Regions from separate parts of the Streptomyces sp. NPDC047981 genome, predicted to be linked through region 3. Evidence: riboswitches for the same ligand, from Rfam matches in the RefSeq annotation. Region 3 holds a riboswitch; each other region holds the start of a gene.

Region 1 (5,000 bases), on a different contig from region 3:
GCGCCACGGCCGCGATGTGTTCGAGCAGGGCGGAGGCCACGCCGCGACCCTGGTGGGCGTCCTGGACGAGGAAGGCGACCTCGGCCTCGTCGGCCGGCGCGGAGGCGGGCATGCCGCGGTCGTCGATCCGGTCGTACCGCACGGTGGCGATGAACTCGCCGCCGACCGTCGCCGCGAGGCCCACCCGGTCCACGAAGTCGTGGTGGGTGAAGCGGTGCACGTCCTTGGCGGAGAGCCTGGGGTAGGGCGCGAAGAAGCGGTAGTACTTCGACTCGTCCGAGACCTGCTCGTAGAAGCTGACCAGCCGGTCGGCGTCGTCGGCGGTGATGGGCCGGATGCGCGCCGTGCCGCCGTCGCGGAGGACCACGTCCGCTTCCCAGTGGTCGGGGTAGTCGTGTTCCGCTTGCTCCGGCCGTTCCGACGCGCTCTGCATGGGGCAAGCGTACGGCCGGGGTCCGACACGGGCACCGGTCGCGTGGCGCTTGTGCACCATGCAAGGTAGGGAGGACCGTACGGCCCCCCGACAGGGGTCGAAGGTCGGCGACGAGCATCCCGCAACCCGTGAGAGACTGGTCTAGACAACCCGCTTGAGACTTGAAGGGCAACACCATGGCTGAGCGCCGCGTCAACGTCGGTTGGGCCGAGGGCCTGCACGCCCGCCCCGCCTCCATCTTCGTCCGTGCCGCCACGGCCTCCGGCGTCCCCGTGACGATCGCCAAGGCCGATGGCAACCCGGTGAACGCCGCGTCGATGCTCGCGGTGCTCGGTCTGGGCGCGCAGGGCGGCGAGGAGATCGTGCTCGCTTCGGACGCCGACGGCGCCGAGGCCGCGCTCGACCGTCTGGCGAAGCTGGTTGCCGAGGGGCTCGAGGAGCTCCCCGAGACCGTCTGACGGATGCCCGGCCGGACCGAGGGTCCGGCCGCATTCACGGGAAGCCGCACACGCCGCGACGCCGGCGGGTGCGGCTTCTTTCATTCCCTTTTCTCCGGAGCGGCGGGCGAACGCCATCAAAATCCGCGCCGAATTCCGCCGTCTCCGGGCAGCACGAAAAAGCCCCTCGAATTCCCCTCTCTTTGTATACGGCCCGTTCGTTAATTCCGACCGCTCGCGGTGTTGACGACATGTTGCGAAGTCCTCACACGCCCGCGCGGGGGCCGGTCCGGGCGCTTCAGCCGGTGCAGCAGCAGGGAGCGCTCGGCGTGCAGCGCGGTCAGCGCCCGGGCCCGTTCGGCATCTCCGCGCGCCACCGCGTCCACGATCGCGCCGTGCTCCGCCCAGGCCTCGACCGGCTGGGCGGGGGCCTCGACGGCATACATCCAGGCGATCTTGTGGCGCAGCTGGGTGAGCAGGGCGGTGAGCGCGGGGCTGCCCGAGGCCTGGGCCAGGGTCTCGTGGAACCAGCCGCCGAGTGAGCGCAGGTCGTCCCCCTGGCCTCGCCTGGCCCGCTCCTGCCCCAGTCTGACCAGGCCCCGCAGCACCTTGAGGTGGGCCTCGGTGCGGCGCTGCGCGGCCCGGGCCGCGCCGAGCGGTTCGAGGAGCGAGCGCATGTCCAGGAGGTCGGCCGCCTCCTGCTCGGTGGGCTCGGCCACCTGGGCGCCCGCGTGTCGGCGGGTGATCACGAAGCCCTCGGACTCCAGGGTGCGCAGCGCCTCGCGGACCGGGACGCGGGAGACTCCGTACCGACGGGCCAGCTGCTCCTCGGTCAGCCGGCTGCCGCGCTCGAAGACGCCGGTGACGATGTCGTCCCGGATCGCCGTGCACACCGAGTGCGCGGGAATGCGCATGATCGACCTCCGCCTTAATACGCGCGAAACCGGTTGTCCGGCGACTCTATTGCAGCAGGGCGGTATTTCCGACGGCTCCTCGGGAATCATGGATATCTTTTGGTCAGCGAAAAGCCCCGGCTCAGTACGAGCCGGGGCTTTTCTGACGTGCGGTGCGGGTCGGGGGAACGTCCGGTCAGACGTTCACGCCGCGGGCGCGGAGGTACGCGACCGGGTTGATGTCCGAGCCGTACTCGGCGGTGGTGCGGGCCTCGAAGTGGAGGTGCGGACCGGTCGAGTTGCCGGTCGAGCCCGAGATGCCTATCTGCTGGCCCGGGGTGACGGACTGGCCGACGGAGACGCTGATGGCCGAGAGGTGCCCGTACTGGGTGTACGTGCCGTCGTTCATCCGGATCACGATGTTGTTGCCGTACGCGCCGCCCCAGCCGGCCTCGACGACGGTGCCGGAGCCGACGGAGACGACCTTGGTGCCGTACGCGGCGTGGAAGTCGACGCCGGAGTGGCTGCCGGAGGACCAGAGGGAGCCACCGGTCTTGTAGCCGGTCGAGACGTACGAACCGGCCACGGGGAGCTGGAAGGAGTTCAGGCGCTTGCGCTCGGCCTCGCGGGCGGCGCGCTCCTTGGCCTCGCGGATCTCCTTGGCGCGGGCCTCGGCCTTGCGCTTGGCCTCCGCCTTGGCGCGGGCCTCGGCGACGCGCTTGGCCTCGGCCTCGGCTGCCTCGCGCTCCTGCGCGGCGGCCTGGGCGTCGATCTTGTCGGCGAGGGCGTTGTCGGCGGCGACGACCTGGGTCAGGCCGGTGTCCTCAAGGGAGGGGGCTTCCGTGTCGGCGGCGAACGCCGGGGAGGCCAGGGTGCCGATGACACCGGCGGTCGCGAGGGTCGCGACTCCGGCGACGCCCGCGCGGCGGCGCGCCAGTCGGCTCGGACCACGATGCTTCCCGGTGGCACGGGTGAACGCCATGAAGTGGCTGATCCTTTCCTTCCTTCTCGCCTACCGGGTTAGCTGACGGGTTCGGAGCAGGAAGGTCTCCTACGGGCCCCTCCGCACGGATGCGAAGGCGTCCGATTCACCCCAGGGACTTCGTGTGGGTCCCCGGCTCCCCAGGCTCGCGCCTGACGGGGACTCGGCGATGACTGTCCGATGCCGCGGGCGCGGCGGGTGCAACTGGCGAACAGCCGGACCGACGCTATGCGGACCGTCTTTCAATCACCAAACAGACACGCCAGTTTGTAAGACATGCCACAGGACATACGAACACCCTCCCCACCAATACGGACATAGCGGAGGACCCCGACGTAACGTGACGTCGGGGCCCTCCGGTCGCTCCGTTCCGACGGCGGCGCGGAGCTGCCGAGGCGGGGCGTCGACAGCGGCGCACCGCCGCTCGATCAGCCGGTGACGACGGTGACTTCACCGATGCCGAGGGCCCGTACGGGCTCCTCGATCTCGGCCGCGTCGCCCACCAGGACGGTGACGAGCCGGTCCACCGGGAAGGCGTTGACGACGGCGGCCGTCGCCTCGACCGTGCCGGTCTCGGCCAGGCGCGCGTACAACTGCGCCTGGAAGTCGTCCGGGAGGTGCTGCTCGACCTGGTCGGCGAGGGTCGCCGCGACGGAGGCCGCGGTCTCGTACTTGAGCGGTGCCACGCCCACCAGGTTCTGCACGGCCACGTCGCGCTCGGCGTCCGTCAGACCCTCGGCGGCGAGGGTGCGCAGCACCTTCCACAGGTCGTCAAGTGCCGGGACGGTGTTGGGGGTGTCCACGGAGCCGCTGATGGCGAGCATCGAGGCGCCGTGGCCCGCGCCGTCGGAGCGCAGGACCTGACCGAAGGCGCGGACGCCGTAGGTGTAGCCCTTCTCCTCGCGCAGGACGCGGTCCAGGCGGGAGGTGAGCGTGCCGCCGAGGCAGTACGTGCCGAGGACCTGGGCCGGCCAGACGCGGTCGTGCCGGTCGGCGCCGACGCGGCCGATCAGGAGCTGCGTCTGGACGGCGCCCGGCCGGTCGACGATGACCACACGGCCGGTGTCGTCGGCCGTGATCGGCGGCATGGGCCGGGGCTCCGCGCTGTCCCCCGTCCAGGCGCCGAGCGACTCGGCGAGGACCTTGTCCAGGTCCACGTCGGTCAGGTCGCCGACGACCACGGCGGTGGCCGTGGAGGGCCGCAGGTGCTTCTGGAAGAAGGCACGGACGGCGGCGGCGTCGATGGCCGTCACCGTCTCCTCGGTGCCCTGGCGCGGCCGGGACATGCGGGACTCGGCCGGGAAGAGCTCCTTGGAGAGCTGCTTGGCCGCCCGGCGGGCCGGGTTGGCCGTCTCGTGCGGGATCTCGTCGAGCCTGTTGCGCACCAGGCGCTCGACCTCGGTCTCGAGGAACGCCGGCGCGATCAGGGCCTCGGAGAGCAGCCCGAGCGCCTTGGGGAGCCGGGAGACGGGAACCTCCAGGGAGACCCGTACGCCCGGGTGGTCCGCGTGCGCGTCGAGCGTGGCACCGCAGCGCTCCAGCTCGGCGGCGAACTCCTCGGCGGTGTGCTGGTCGGTGCCCTCGGAGAGGGCACGGGCCATGATCGTGGCGACGCCGTCGAGACCCGCGGGCTCGGCCTCCAGCGGGGCGTCGAAGAAGATCTCGACGGCCACGACCTGCTGGCCGGGGCGGTGGCAGCGCAGGACGGTCATGCCGTTGTCCAGCGCGCCGCGGTCGGGGGCGGGGAAGGCCCAGGGCTTGGCCGCGCCCGGCTGGGGCTGCGGATGGAACGTCATGCTCGTCAAAGACGCGGCAGCGTCGGTCACTGGTCCGCTCCCTCTTCCTCGTCGCTGTCGCTCTGCTCGTCGTCGCTCTGGTCGTCGCCGACGGGTTCGTAGACCAGCACCGCGCGGTTGTCCGGGCGCAGTCGGGCGGCGGCGACCTCCCGCACCTCCTCGGCGGTGACGTCCAGGACCCGGTTGACGGCCGTCAGGGCGAGCTGCGGGTCGCCGAACAGGACCGCGAAGCGGCACAGTTCGTCGGCGCGGCCCGCGACCGTGCCGAGCCGGTCCAGCCACTCGCGCTCCAACTGGGCCTGGGCGCGCTCCATCTCCTCGGGCGTCGGGCCCTCGGCGGCGAAGCGGGCCAGCTCCTCGTCGACGGCCGCCTCGATCTCGGGCACCTCGACGCCGCCGGAGGTCTTGACGTCCAGCCAGCCCAGCGAGGGCGCGCCGGCCAGGCGCAGCAGGCCGAAG
Region 2 (5,000 bases), on a different contig from region 3:
GGGGCATGCGGTGACACGAGAGGCGGGGCATTGACTCCCATCAGCCGCAGGGGATTCGTCGGGATCGGGGCAGGGCTCGCGGCGGGCGCGGCGCTGCCCGCGGGCACGGCGTCGGCCGCCGCAGCGGGCGCGACCGGGACCATCACGGACGTCAAGCACGTCGTGGTGCTCATGCAGGAGAACCGCAGCTTCGACCACTACTTCGGCCGGCTGCGCGGCGTGCGCGGCTTCGGCGACCGGGCCGCGGGCAACATCCCGGGCGGCTGGGGCACGTTCAACCAGCCCAACTGGGGCGGCCGCCAGTACCCGTGGAAGCTGAGCTCCACCCCGCCGGCCGGCGGTGTCGACGGCGAGACCCTCGCCCAGTGCAACGGCGACCTCCCGCACAGCTGGACCTCGCAGCACGCGGCGTGGAACAAGGGCCGGATGGACAACTGGGTCACCGGCGTCGGCAACACCCGCACCCTCGGCTACCTGGACCGCGGCGACATACCGTTCCACTACGCGCTCGCCGACAACTACACGATCTGCGACGCCTACTTCTGCTCGGCGCTCAGCGCCACGGGCCCCAACCGCACCTTCCTGTGGAGCGGGAAGATCGACGCCTCCAGCAAGGACGGCGGCGAGGAGTCCGGGCTGACCTGGGAGACGTACGCCGAGGCGCTCCAGCGCGCCGGGGTGAGCTGGAAGGTCTACCAGAACGCCCAGGACAACTACGGCGACAACGGCCTCGCGTACTTCAAGAAGTTCGCCGACGCCCGCCCGGGCGACCCGCTCCACGACCGCGGCATGGGGTCGGTGCCGAAGGTCACCGGGTCCACCCCGGACGACATCGCGGCCGCGATCCGCGCCGACGTCGTCGCCGGCACGCTGCCGCAGGTCTCCTGGGTGGTGGCGAGCGAGGCGTTCTCCGAGCACCCGTACGCCCCGCCCGGCGACGGCGCGCACTTCGTCGACCTGGTCTACCGCGCGCTGGCCGCGAACCCCGAGGTCTTCGACTCGACGGTGCTGTTCCTCAACTACGACGAGAACGACGGCTTCTTCGACCACGTGCCGCCGCCGGTCGCCCCGCCCGGCACCCCCGGCGAGTTCATCGACGGTGTGCCGATCGGTCTCGGATTCCGGGTCCCGATGCTCGTGATGTCGCCCTGGACGCGCGGCGGCTGGGTCAGCTCCGAGGTCTTCGACCACACCTCCGTGCTGCGCTTCATGGAGGTCTGGACGGCCGCCCTCGGCACTCCGGCCGGCTGCCCGAACATCAGCGCCTGGCGGCGGAAGGTGGTCGGCGACCTGACGGGCGTCTTCGACTTCGCGCGCCCGGTGTACGGCGTCCCCTCGGGCCTGCCGTCCACGGCCAAGGTCATCGGCCAGGACACCTGCGCCCCGCTGCCCAACCCGGTACCGCAGGACAACGCCCTGCCCGCGCAGGAGTCGGGTACCCGTCCGGCGCGTGCCCTGCCGTACCAGGTCAACGGAAACCTCGACCGCTTCGAGTTCGGGGCGGCGGGCAAGATCCTCGCCTGGTTCTCGATGACGAACCAGGGCACCCAGGCCAAGCGCCCCGCCCACTTCACGATCCACCCGCACCAGCACCGGGACACGGCGGCCTGGCAGTACACGGTCGAGCCGGGCGCCACGTCCACGGACTACTTCAACATCGGCCTCGGATCGGGCTCGGGCAAGTACGACATCTCGATGATGGGCCCCAACCGCTTCCTGCGGCGCTTCATCGGCGACGCCTCCAAGGCCGGGAAGGCGATCGAGGTGGCGGCGCGGTTCGCGACCGAGTCGGGCACCGGCAGGACGGCCATCTGGTTCAAGCTGACCAACACCTCGGCCGGACCGGTGACCTTCACCATCCGCTCGAACGCCTACCGCACGGACGGCCCGTGGACGTACACGGTGGCGGCGAACTCCTCCCGCGAGGACTGGTTCAACGCCGTGGCGTACCAGGACGGCTGGTACGACTTCACGATCCTGGCCGACATCGACGGCACCTGGTCGCGCCGCTACACCGGCCACATCGAGACGGGGGCGCCGAGCATCACCGGCTGATCCCCGCAGGCCACCCCCCTCCGCACGCCCGACGAAATACCCAAATAGGGCGCAAGGGATTCCATATCCCTTGTGCCCCATTTCTCAACTAGGCTGAATTTCCCCGCATGTCCGTTATGGCGGGGCGCGTGAGGCGAATCACCCCCGGCGCCGAGGCGATCTTCCGGCGGGCCCCCTCCCCTTGCCCGGCAAGGAAGTTCGGCGCGGCGGACAAAGCCCCGAACTCCTCCGGAAATAACCCGTTCATTCGGCGTCTTGTTTCGGCCGACATTTCTCGCCTACGGTCACCTCGACCCGGACGGATCGCCGAATCCTGCCACCGTCCGCACACGACCGCTCATTCACCCGAAGGCAGGAGCGGGGGACCCACCATTTCGCCGGTCCGGATTTTCCGGCACGGCTCGGGGTGAAGTCGCGCACGCGCGGCCGGGCATCTCCAGCCCGAACCCGACAGCTCACCCCGCAGGCGCCGGAGAGGACTGCAACATGCCCGCACACGGTAAGCACCGGCGCCCCAAGAGAAGGCCCCTGACCCGCGGCCTCGCCCTCGCGAGCACGGGCGGTGCCGCCCTGGCCCTGCCCCTCGTCGGCACGGCCACCGCGCACGCCGCGCCCGCGTCGGCGCCCGCGATCGCCCCCGCAGGGAAGACCGTTCTCAGCGCCCCGGCGAAGATCGCGGAATCCCTTCCGGCCGCGCAGAATTCCGCCGCGAAGACCTATACCGTCACCCGCGGAGATTCTCTTTCGGTGATCGCGCACGAGCAGCGTGTACAGGGCGGCTGGCAGGCCCTCTACCGCGCGAATCGCGCGGCCGTGGGTGACAACCCGTCACTCATCCACCCCGGCCTCGAACTCACGCTGCGCGGAAAGGCCGCCGCCCCGAAGAAGTCGAAGCCGACGTCGCAGGCGCGTACGACGAGCACGGACCGCGCCGACCGCTCCCAGCAGCGCACCGCCCCGGCAGCGTCGGCTCCCGCGAAGGCCGCGCCCGCGAAGGCGACCCAGGCTGCCCCGGTGGCCGCGAAGAGCTACACCAACGACCTCGACGGCTGGATCCGCGAGTCGCTGGACATCATGCAGAAGTACGGCATCCCCGGTACGTACGAGGGGATCCAGCGCAACATCATGCGCGAGTCCTCCGGCAACCCGATGGCCATCAACAACTGGGACTCCAACGCCGCCAAGGGCACCCCGTCCAAGGGCCTGCTCCAGGTGATCGAGCCGACGTTCCTCGCCTACCACGTGCCGGGCACCTCGATGGACCTCTACGACCCGGTCGCCAACATCACCGCCGCCTGCAACTACGCGGCGGACCGGTACGGCTCCATCGACAACGTCAACGGCCCGTACTAGCCCCACCGGCCGCGGGACGGCGCACCGACCCCGCTAGAAGTGGTCGGTGAACCAGCTCGCGGCGAGTTCGCCGACCTGTTCCAGGGTGCCGGGCTCCTCGAAGAGGTGCCCGGCACCGGGGACCACGACGAGGCGGTTCTCGCAGGTCAGACGGGATCTCGCCGCTTCGTTCAGCTCCTGGACGAGCGGGTCGTTGCCGCCCACGATCAGCAGGGTGGGGGCGCGTACCTGGGCGAGGCGCGGCCCCGCGAGGTCCGGGCGGCCGCCCCGGGAGACCACGGCGGCGACCTCGCTCAGCGGGTCGGCGGCTGCCCACAGGGCGGCCGCCGCGCCGGTGCTGGCACCGAACCAGCCTGTCCGCAGCCCGTCGAGGCCGGGGCGGCCCGCGAGCCAGCGGGTGGCCCGGGCCAGCCGGCCGGCGAGGAGTTCGGTGTCGAAGACGTTGGCCCGGTCGGCCGCCTCGTCCTCCGTCAGGAGGTCGAAGAGGAGCGTGCCGAGCCCGGCCCTGTTCAGGGACTCCGCGACGGCCCGGTTGCGGGGGCTGTGGCGACTGCTGCCGCTCCCGTGGGCGAAGACCACGATCCCCGGAGCCCCGGCGGGCACCACGAGGTGGCCCGCGACCTCCACGCCCGCGACCGGGATGCGCACCTCCGGGTCGCCGTCGTCCTGGTCCTGCCGGGCGTGGTGGCGCTCCAGGCAGGCGATGACCTCCTCGTCGGGGGTCTGCGAGAAGTCCTGGTAGAACTGGCCGATCGCGTAGAAGAAGGCCGGTTCGTGGACGCTGACGGTCTCGTCCGCCTCCCGGCCGATCCGCTCCCGCCAGTCGGCCGGCGCGACCGGCACCGCGAGGACGATCCGCGCGGCCCCCTGCGCCCGCACGACCCGGCAGGCGGCGACCGCCGTGGCGCCCGTCGCGAGGCCGTCGTCGACGACCACCACGGTCCTGCCGTCGAGCCGGGCCGCCGGCCGGGCGCCCCGGTAGCGGCGGGAGCGCTGCCCGAGCACGACGCGCTCGCGCGCCTCCACGCCGGCGAGGTCTCCGGCCGAGACCCGGCTGTCGGCCAGGACGTGGTCGTTGAGGACCCGTACGTCCCCCTCGCCGATGGCTCCCATCGCGAGCTCCGGCTGGTAGGGCACCCCCAGCTTCCGGACGAGACAGACGTCGAGCGGCGCCCCGAGGGCGTCGGCGACCTGTTCGGCGACCGGCACGCCGCCGCGAGGGAGCCCCAGGACCACGACGTCGCGGCCTTTGAGGTGCCCCAGGCTTGCGGCGAGCTGCCGTCCGGCGTCGGTGCGATCGGTGAAGTACATGACCCGCTCGTCTCCCTGGTGCTGAGCGTGCGCGCGGTCGGGTGCGGGGCCGCCGCCCGTCAGGCGGGGCGTGCGACGAGGGTTCCGTCCTCGCCGAGGTCGACCCGCGCGCCGTGGGGCCGGCTGGTCCGGCCGAGTACGTCGTGGAGCCAGCGCGTGTCGCGGCCGGGGGCGTGTTCCAACCGCATGCGCCGGGCCCTGAGGGGGATGATCCTCACCTCCTGGAGCCGGCCGTCGTCGGGCCGCACCGAGACGAGGTACAGCAGCCGCAGCTCGTCGCG
Region 3 (5,000 bases):
GCCGACCGCGCTCATCGCCGAGCAGGCCGAGCAGCTGCTCGACAAGTCCGTTCCCGTGGTCACGTACTGCTGGGGCCCCGGCTGCAACGGCGCCACCCGCGCCGCGCTCGCCCTCGCCCAGCTGGGATTCCAGGTCAAGGAGATGCTCGGCGGCTTCGAGTACTGGGTCCGGGAGGGCTTCGCGTACGAGACGTGGGAGGGCCCCGCGAAGAAGGACGCGGACCCGCTCACCGCCCCGGTCGACGCCGAGGACTGTGGCTGCTGAGACCTCGGCCGGGAAACGGATTAGGGGATCCGCGCACCATGCCGTAAGGTCGTATTCACCGACGCGGGGTGGAGCAGCTCGGTAGCTCGCTGGGCTCATAACCCAGAGGTCGCAGGTTCAAATCCTGTCCCCGCTACTCAGTAGCAACGAAGGCCCGGATCCAGTCACTGGATCCGGGCCTTCGTCGTTTCCGGCCGTTTCCGACGACCGGGCGGCGCTCGTGCGGCTGCGGGGAGTGCGGAACCCGTGTCCCCCACATGGCCGAGCGGGGGTCGCCGAGCGGCGCGGCTCCCGCCACCCTGGGGAGGGCGCGGTACCGTCCGTCGCCGTGCCGTGTACGGACCGGGCAGGAGACCACAGGTGGGGCAGGGCCAGGGGCAGGGGCAGGAACGAGGGCCGGACCGGGGGCAGGGGCGGGGGAAGGGGCAGCCGCGTCCGTCGGTGAACGGGCGGGGCGCCGGGGCGCGCAACGGCTCGGCGGGCGGGCGGGCGAACGGCCTCGCCAACGGCTCGGCGAGCGGGCGGGCGAACGGCTCAGCGAACGGCCTGGCGAACGGCTCGGCCAACGGGCTCTCCTCTCGGGGCCCGCGGCGGCGGGCGGAGCGGGCGCGCCGCTTCATCCGGGCCCTGCCGCCGCTGGTGATCGTCGGCGGGATCGTCTTCGACCTGTCCACCCCCGCCTCGTACACGGCCTCCCCGATGTTCGCCGCCGCGCCGCTCATCGCCGCGCCGTTCTTCTCCATGCTCACGACGCTGCTCACCGGCATCGCCGCCGTCCTCGCCAGCATCGGGCTGCACGTCTACAACGACACCGTCAACGACATCCCCGCCCTCACCGAGACGCTGACCGTCGTCACCGTCTCCGCGCTCGCCCTGCTGATCAACCGGGTCGTACGGCGCAGTGGCGAGCGGCTCGCCTCGGCGCGGGTGATCGCGGAGACCGCGCAGAAGGCCGTGCTGCCGACGCCCGCCGAGCGGATCGGCGGGCTCCAGGTCGCGGCCCGCTACGAGGCCGCGCAGGCGGACGCGTTCATCGGCGGTGACCTCTTCGCCGTCCAGGACACGCCGTTCGGGGTCCGGCTCGTGGTGGGTGACGTGCGCGGCAAGGGGCTCGACGCGGTGGAGGCGGTCGCTGTCGTGATCGGTGCCTTCCGGGAGGCGGCCGAGCAGGAGTCCTCCCTCGAGGGCGTCGCCCAACGCCTGGAGCGGGCGCTCGCCCGCGAGGGCACCCGCCGGGACGGGCTCGACGCCTTCGAGGGGTTCACCACCGCCGTCCTCGCCGAGATCCCGCGCGGGGAAGGGCGGGTACGGGTGGTGAACCGGGGCCACCCCGAGCCGCTATTGCTCCACGCGGACGGGGGCCTGGCGCATCTGGAGCCGACCGAGCCCGCGCTGCCGCTCGGCATGGGCGAGCTGGCCGCCTGGCCCGACCGGGCCGACGAGGCCCCGTACCCGCCGGGCGCCACGCTGCTCCTCTACACCGACGGGCTCTCCGAGGCGCGCGACGCCTCGGGGGCGTTCTACGAACCGGCCGAGCGGCTCGCCGGGAGGATCTTCCCGGGCCCCGAGGAACTGCTCGACGCGCTGGTCGACGACGTGCGCCGGTACACGGGTGGGGGCTCCACCGACGACATGGCGCTGCTCGCCGTGAGCCGGCCGGGCGCGGGCCAGCCGGAGCGGCGCCGGACGATGCCCGTGGTGCCGTGACCCCTGCCGTGACCTCTGCCGTGACCCCTGCTGTGCCCTGCCGTGCCCTGCTGTGACGACTGCCGTGACCACTGCCATGACGGCCGCCGTGACCTTGCGTAGTGGAGGGGTACCGCTCCGATAACAATTGACGAACCGTCACTCACCGCGGCGCGGTAAGACTTCGTACTGAAGCGGGCTCAAATCGGGCTGTACCAGCTCAATCTCGGGAATGATCAACGGGAACAGCTTGGAATCAGCCCCCCGTGTCTATTAACGTTCGATAACGCAGCGCGGTCGTCCCAGCCGTCGCAAGAGACGGCACCGTGCGCGTGCGCCGAATCCTGAAAGGGAACCGGGGAACCACTACTTGGGGTGAATCGGGCACCTTCGCACCCGTGCGGAACCGCCCGTAGGAGACCTTCCTGCTCCGAACCCGTCAGCTAACCCGGTAGGCGAGAAGGAAGGAAAGGAGCACGCCTCCGTGGCGTCCAACAGCCCTGCCCCCGAAGGTCTTTCTGACGGGTTCCACGCGTTCGGCGCCCGTGGCGCCGCCGGGACGGACGACGACGCGGCGACGTGGGGGGAGTGGAACCCCACCGAGGACTCCCTGCGCCAGCAGTCCCGTTCGGGTGGCCGCCACCGCGTCGTGAAGCAGCGCTCCGGCTTCGCCCGCTCCTCCACCGTCCTCGGCGTCGGTGTCATCGCGGCGGTCGGCGCGGGCGGCATGGCGACCGCCAAGGAGAAGCCCCCGGTCTCGATATCGCTTCCCGACCTCAACCTGCCGGACGCCTCCGAGCTGCCCGGTGTCGGCGAGTTCATCTCGGACGACGACGCGGGTTCGGACTCCGGTACGACCAACCCGCAGCCCCTCACGGCCACCCTGGCCCTGCCGGCCGACAGCGTCGACAAGGCCGACGGTGCCAAGACCACGTCGGCCGCCGACGCGGGCGAGGCGCTGCGCGCGCGCATCCTCCAGCAGGCCGAGCAGCAGCAGGCCTCCGCCGACGCCGCCGAGAAGGCCGCGGCGGAGAAGGCGGCCGCCGAGAAGGCCGCCGCCGAGGCCGCCGCCAAGGCGGACCAGGCCGAGAAGGAAGCGGCCGCGGCCAAGAAGAAGGCCGAGGAGGAGGCGGCGGCGAAGGCCGAGGCCGAGCGCCTGGCCAAGCTCGCCGCGAGCTACTCGCTGCCCACGTCCTCGTACACGATCACCTCCACCTACGGCCAGTCCGGCTCCATGTGGTCCTCCGGCCAGCACACCGGCCTCGACTTCGCGGCGCCCACCGGCACGCCGGTCAAGGCGGTGCACGGCGGCACCATCAAGTCGGCCGGCTGGTCCGGCTCGTACGGCTACCGGATCGTCCTCGAGCTGGAGGACGGCACGGAGGTCTGGTACGCGCACCTGTCCTCGATGACGGCGAGCGTCGGCCAGACCGTGGGCACCGGCGACACGATCGGGCGCGTGGGCGCGACCGGCAACGTGACCGGCCCGCACCTGCACCTCGAGGTCCACACCGCGGGCGGCGCGGGCATCGACCCGGCGGCCTGGCTGGGCAGCAAGGGCCTCTCGGTCTAGCGACCCCCGGAGACTTCCCGACTCCGGCAGTCCTGGCGGCACCCCCCCCCGACCTCAGGGCTGCCGGAATACCCGGCCCCGGGACGGTCGTTGTACCGTCCCATGACCTCACTTCGCCCGCTGGGCACCTCAGACCTCGACGTCTTCCCCCTCGCACTGGGCGGCAACGTCTTCGGCTGGTCCGCCGACGAGGAGCAGTCCTTCGCGGTCCTCGACGCCTACACCGCCGCGGGCGGCAACTTCGTGGACACCGCCGACATGTACTCGGCCTGGGCCGAGGGCAATCAGGGCGGAGAGTCCGAGACGGTCATCGGCAAGTGGCTGGCCTCCCGCGGCAACCGCTCCGAGGTGGTCATCGCGACCAAGGTCGGCGCGCACCCCCGCTACAAGGGCCTCGCCGCGACCACGATCAAGGGCGCGGTGGAGGAGTCGCTGCGGCGGCTCGGGACCGACCACATCGACCTGTACTACTCGCACTTCGACGACCCGACCGTCCCGGTCGAGGAGATCGTCACCGCGCTCGACCAGCTGGTGCGGGACGGCAAGGTGCGCGCCGTCGCCGCCTCCAACATCTCTCCCGAGCGGCTCCAGGCCTCCCTCGACTTCGCCGAGGCCGAAGGCCTCGCCCGTTACGTCGCCCTGCAGCCGCACTACAACCTGCTGTCGCGCGACACCTACGAGGGCGAGCTGCTGGCCACCACCGAGCGGGCCGGGCTCGCGGCCGTCCCGTACTTCGCCCTTGCCTCCGGCTTCCTCACGGGCAAGTACCGCGCCGGGAAGACCGTCGACAGCGTCCGTGCCGAGGGTGCCTCCGAGCACGCGGAGACCGAGCGGGGCCGGCGGATCCTCGCCGCCCTCGACACCGTCGCCGCGGCGCACGACGCGGAGGTCGCCACCGTCGCCCTGGCCTGGCTCGCCTCCCGGCCGACCGTCGCCGCCCCGATCGCCTCGGCCCGTACGGTCGAACAGCTCCCGGCCCTCGTGGCGGTGGCCGATCTCCGCCTGACCCCGGCGGAGCTGACCCTCCTGACGGAGGCCTCCGAACCGGACGCCGCAGCCTGAGGGTCCTGAAGTCCTAGCTCTGGTACGGGTTGTAGCCGCCGTAGTCGAGGTACTGCGGCGGCGCCCAGACCCGGCCCGTCGCCCGTGCCGCGTACGTGAGCGCGGGTGACGCGACCGGCTTGCGCTGCCACAGGTGATGGAGCAGCTCCTGCTCGCGCGCCGTGAAGTCGGGGTCCTGCGCGCCGCGCTGGGCGCGGTGGCGCAGGAAGGCGAGGGTGGTCGCGAACGCCTCGTACTCCCCGACGGCGGTGGCGGCCGGCGGGCCGTACGTGCGGCGGGCGAAGTCTCGGGCCACCGAGCGGGCCCGCATCGAGGAGAGCGCGAGGGGCTCGGCCGGCGAGAGCCAGCCGGCCGCGGCGTACGCGGGGAGCTGACCGGATATCGTGCGCAGCTCGCGCTGCCTGCTCCATATCG

The links. A riboswitch is a leader RNA that binds a small molecule or an ion and turns the genes downstream of it on or off. The one in region 3 is predicted to bind cyclic di-AMP.
Region 1: another riboswitch for cyclic di-AMP. It lies ahead of AB0E14_RS24830 (M23 family metallopeptidase); the one in region 3 lies ahead of AB0E14_RS34320 (M23 family metallopeptidase).
Region 2: another riboswitch for cyclic di-AMP. It lies ahead of AB0E14_RS30665 (LysM peptidoglycan-binding domain-containing protein); the one in region 3 lies ahead of AB0E14_RS34320 (M23 family metallopeptidase).

The regions. Positions count from the first base shown of each region.
Region 1 covers NZ_JBEZNQ010000045.1:1,207-6,206, forward strand. The annotation lists partial or broken gene AB0E14_RS24815 (GNAT family N-acetyltransferase) at 1-433, opposite strand, end outside; gene AB0E14_RS24820 (HPr family phosphocarrier protein) at 610-891, shown strand; gene AB0E14_RS24825 (GntR family transcriptional regulator) at 1,092-1,784, opposite strand; gene AB0E14_RS24830 (M23 family metallopeptidase) at 1,960-2,745, opposite strand; cyclic di-AMP (ydaO/yuaA leader) riboswitch at 2,758-2,924, opposite strand; gene AB0E14_RS24835 (pitrilysin family protein) at 3,174-4,541, opposite strand; gene AB0E14_RS24840 (pitrilysin family protein) at 4,568-5,000, opposite strand, start outside.
Region 2 covers NZ_JBEZNQ010000069.1:20,343-25,342, reverse strand. The annotation lists gene AB0E14_RS30670 (phosphocholine-specific phospholipase C) at 31-2,055, shown strand; cyclic di-AMP (ydaO/yuaA leader) riboswitch at 2,380-2,537, shown strand; gene AB0E14_RS30665 (LysM peptidoglycan-binding domain-containing protein) at 2,542-3,408, shown strand; gene AB0E14_RS30660 (phosphoribosyltransferase family protein) at 3,442-4,719, opposite strand; gene AB0E14_RS30655 (CapA family protein) at 4,779-5,000, opposite strand, start outside.
Region 3 covers NZ_JBEZNQ010000093.1:7,854-12,853, reverse strand. The annotation lists gene AB0E14_RS34335 (rhodanese-like domain-containing protein) at 1-265, shown strand, start outside; tRNA gene AB0E14_RS34330 (tRNA-Met) at 328-401, shown strand; gene AB0E14_RS34325 (PP2C family protein-serine/threonine phosphatase) at 884-1,972, shown strand; cyclic di-AMP (ydaO/yuaA leader) riboswitch at 2,277-2,424, shown strand; gene AB0E14_RS34320 (M23 family metallopeptidase) at 2,436-3,524, shown strand; gene AB0E14_RS34315 (aldo/keto reductase) at 3,627-4,586, shown strand; gene AB0E14_RS34310 (PrsW family intramembrane metalloprotease) at 4,600-5,000, opposite strand, start outside.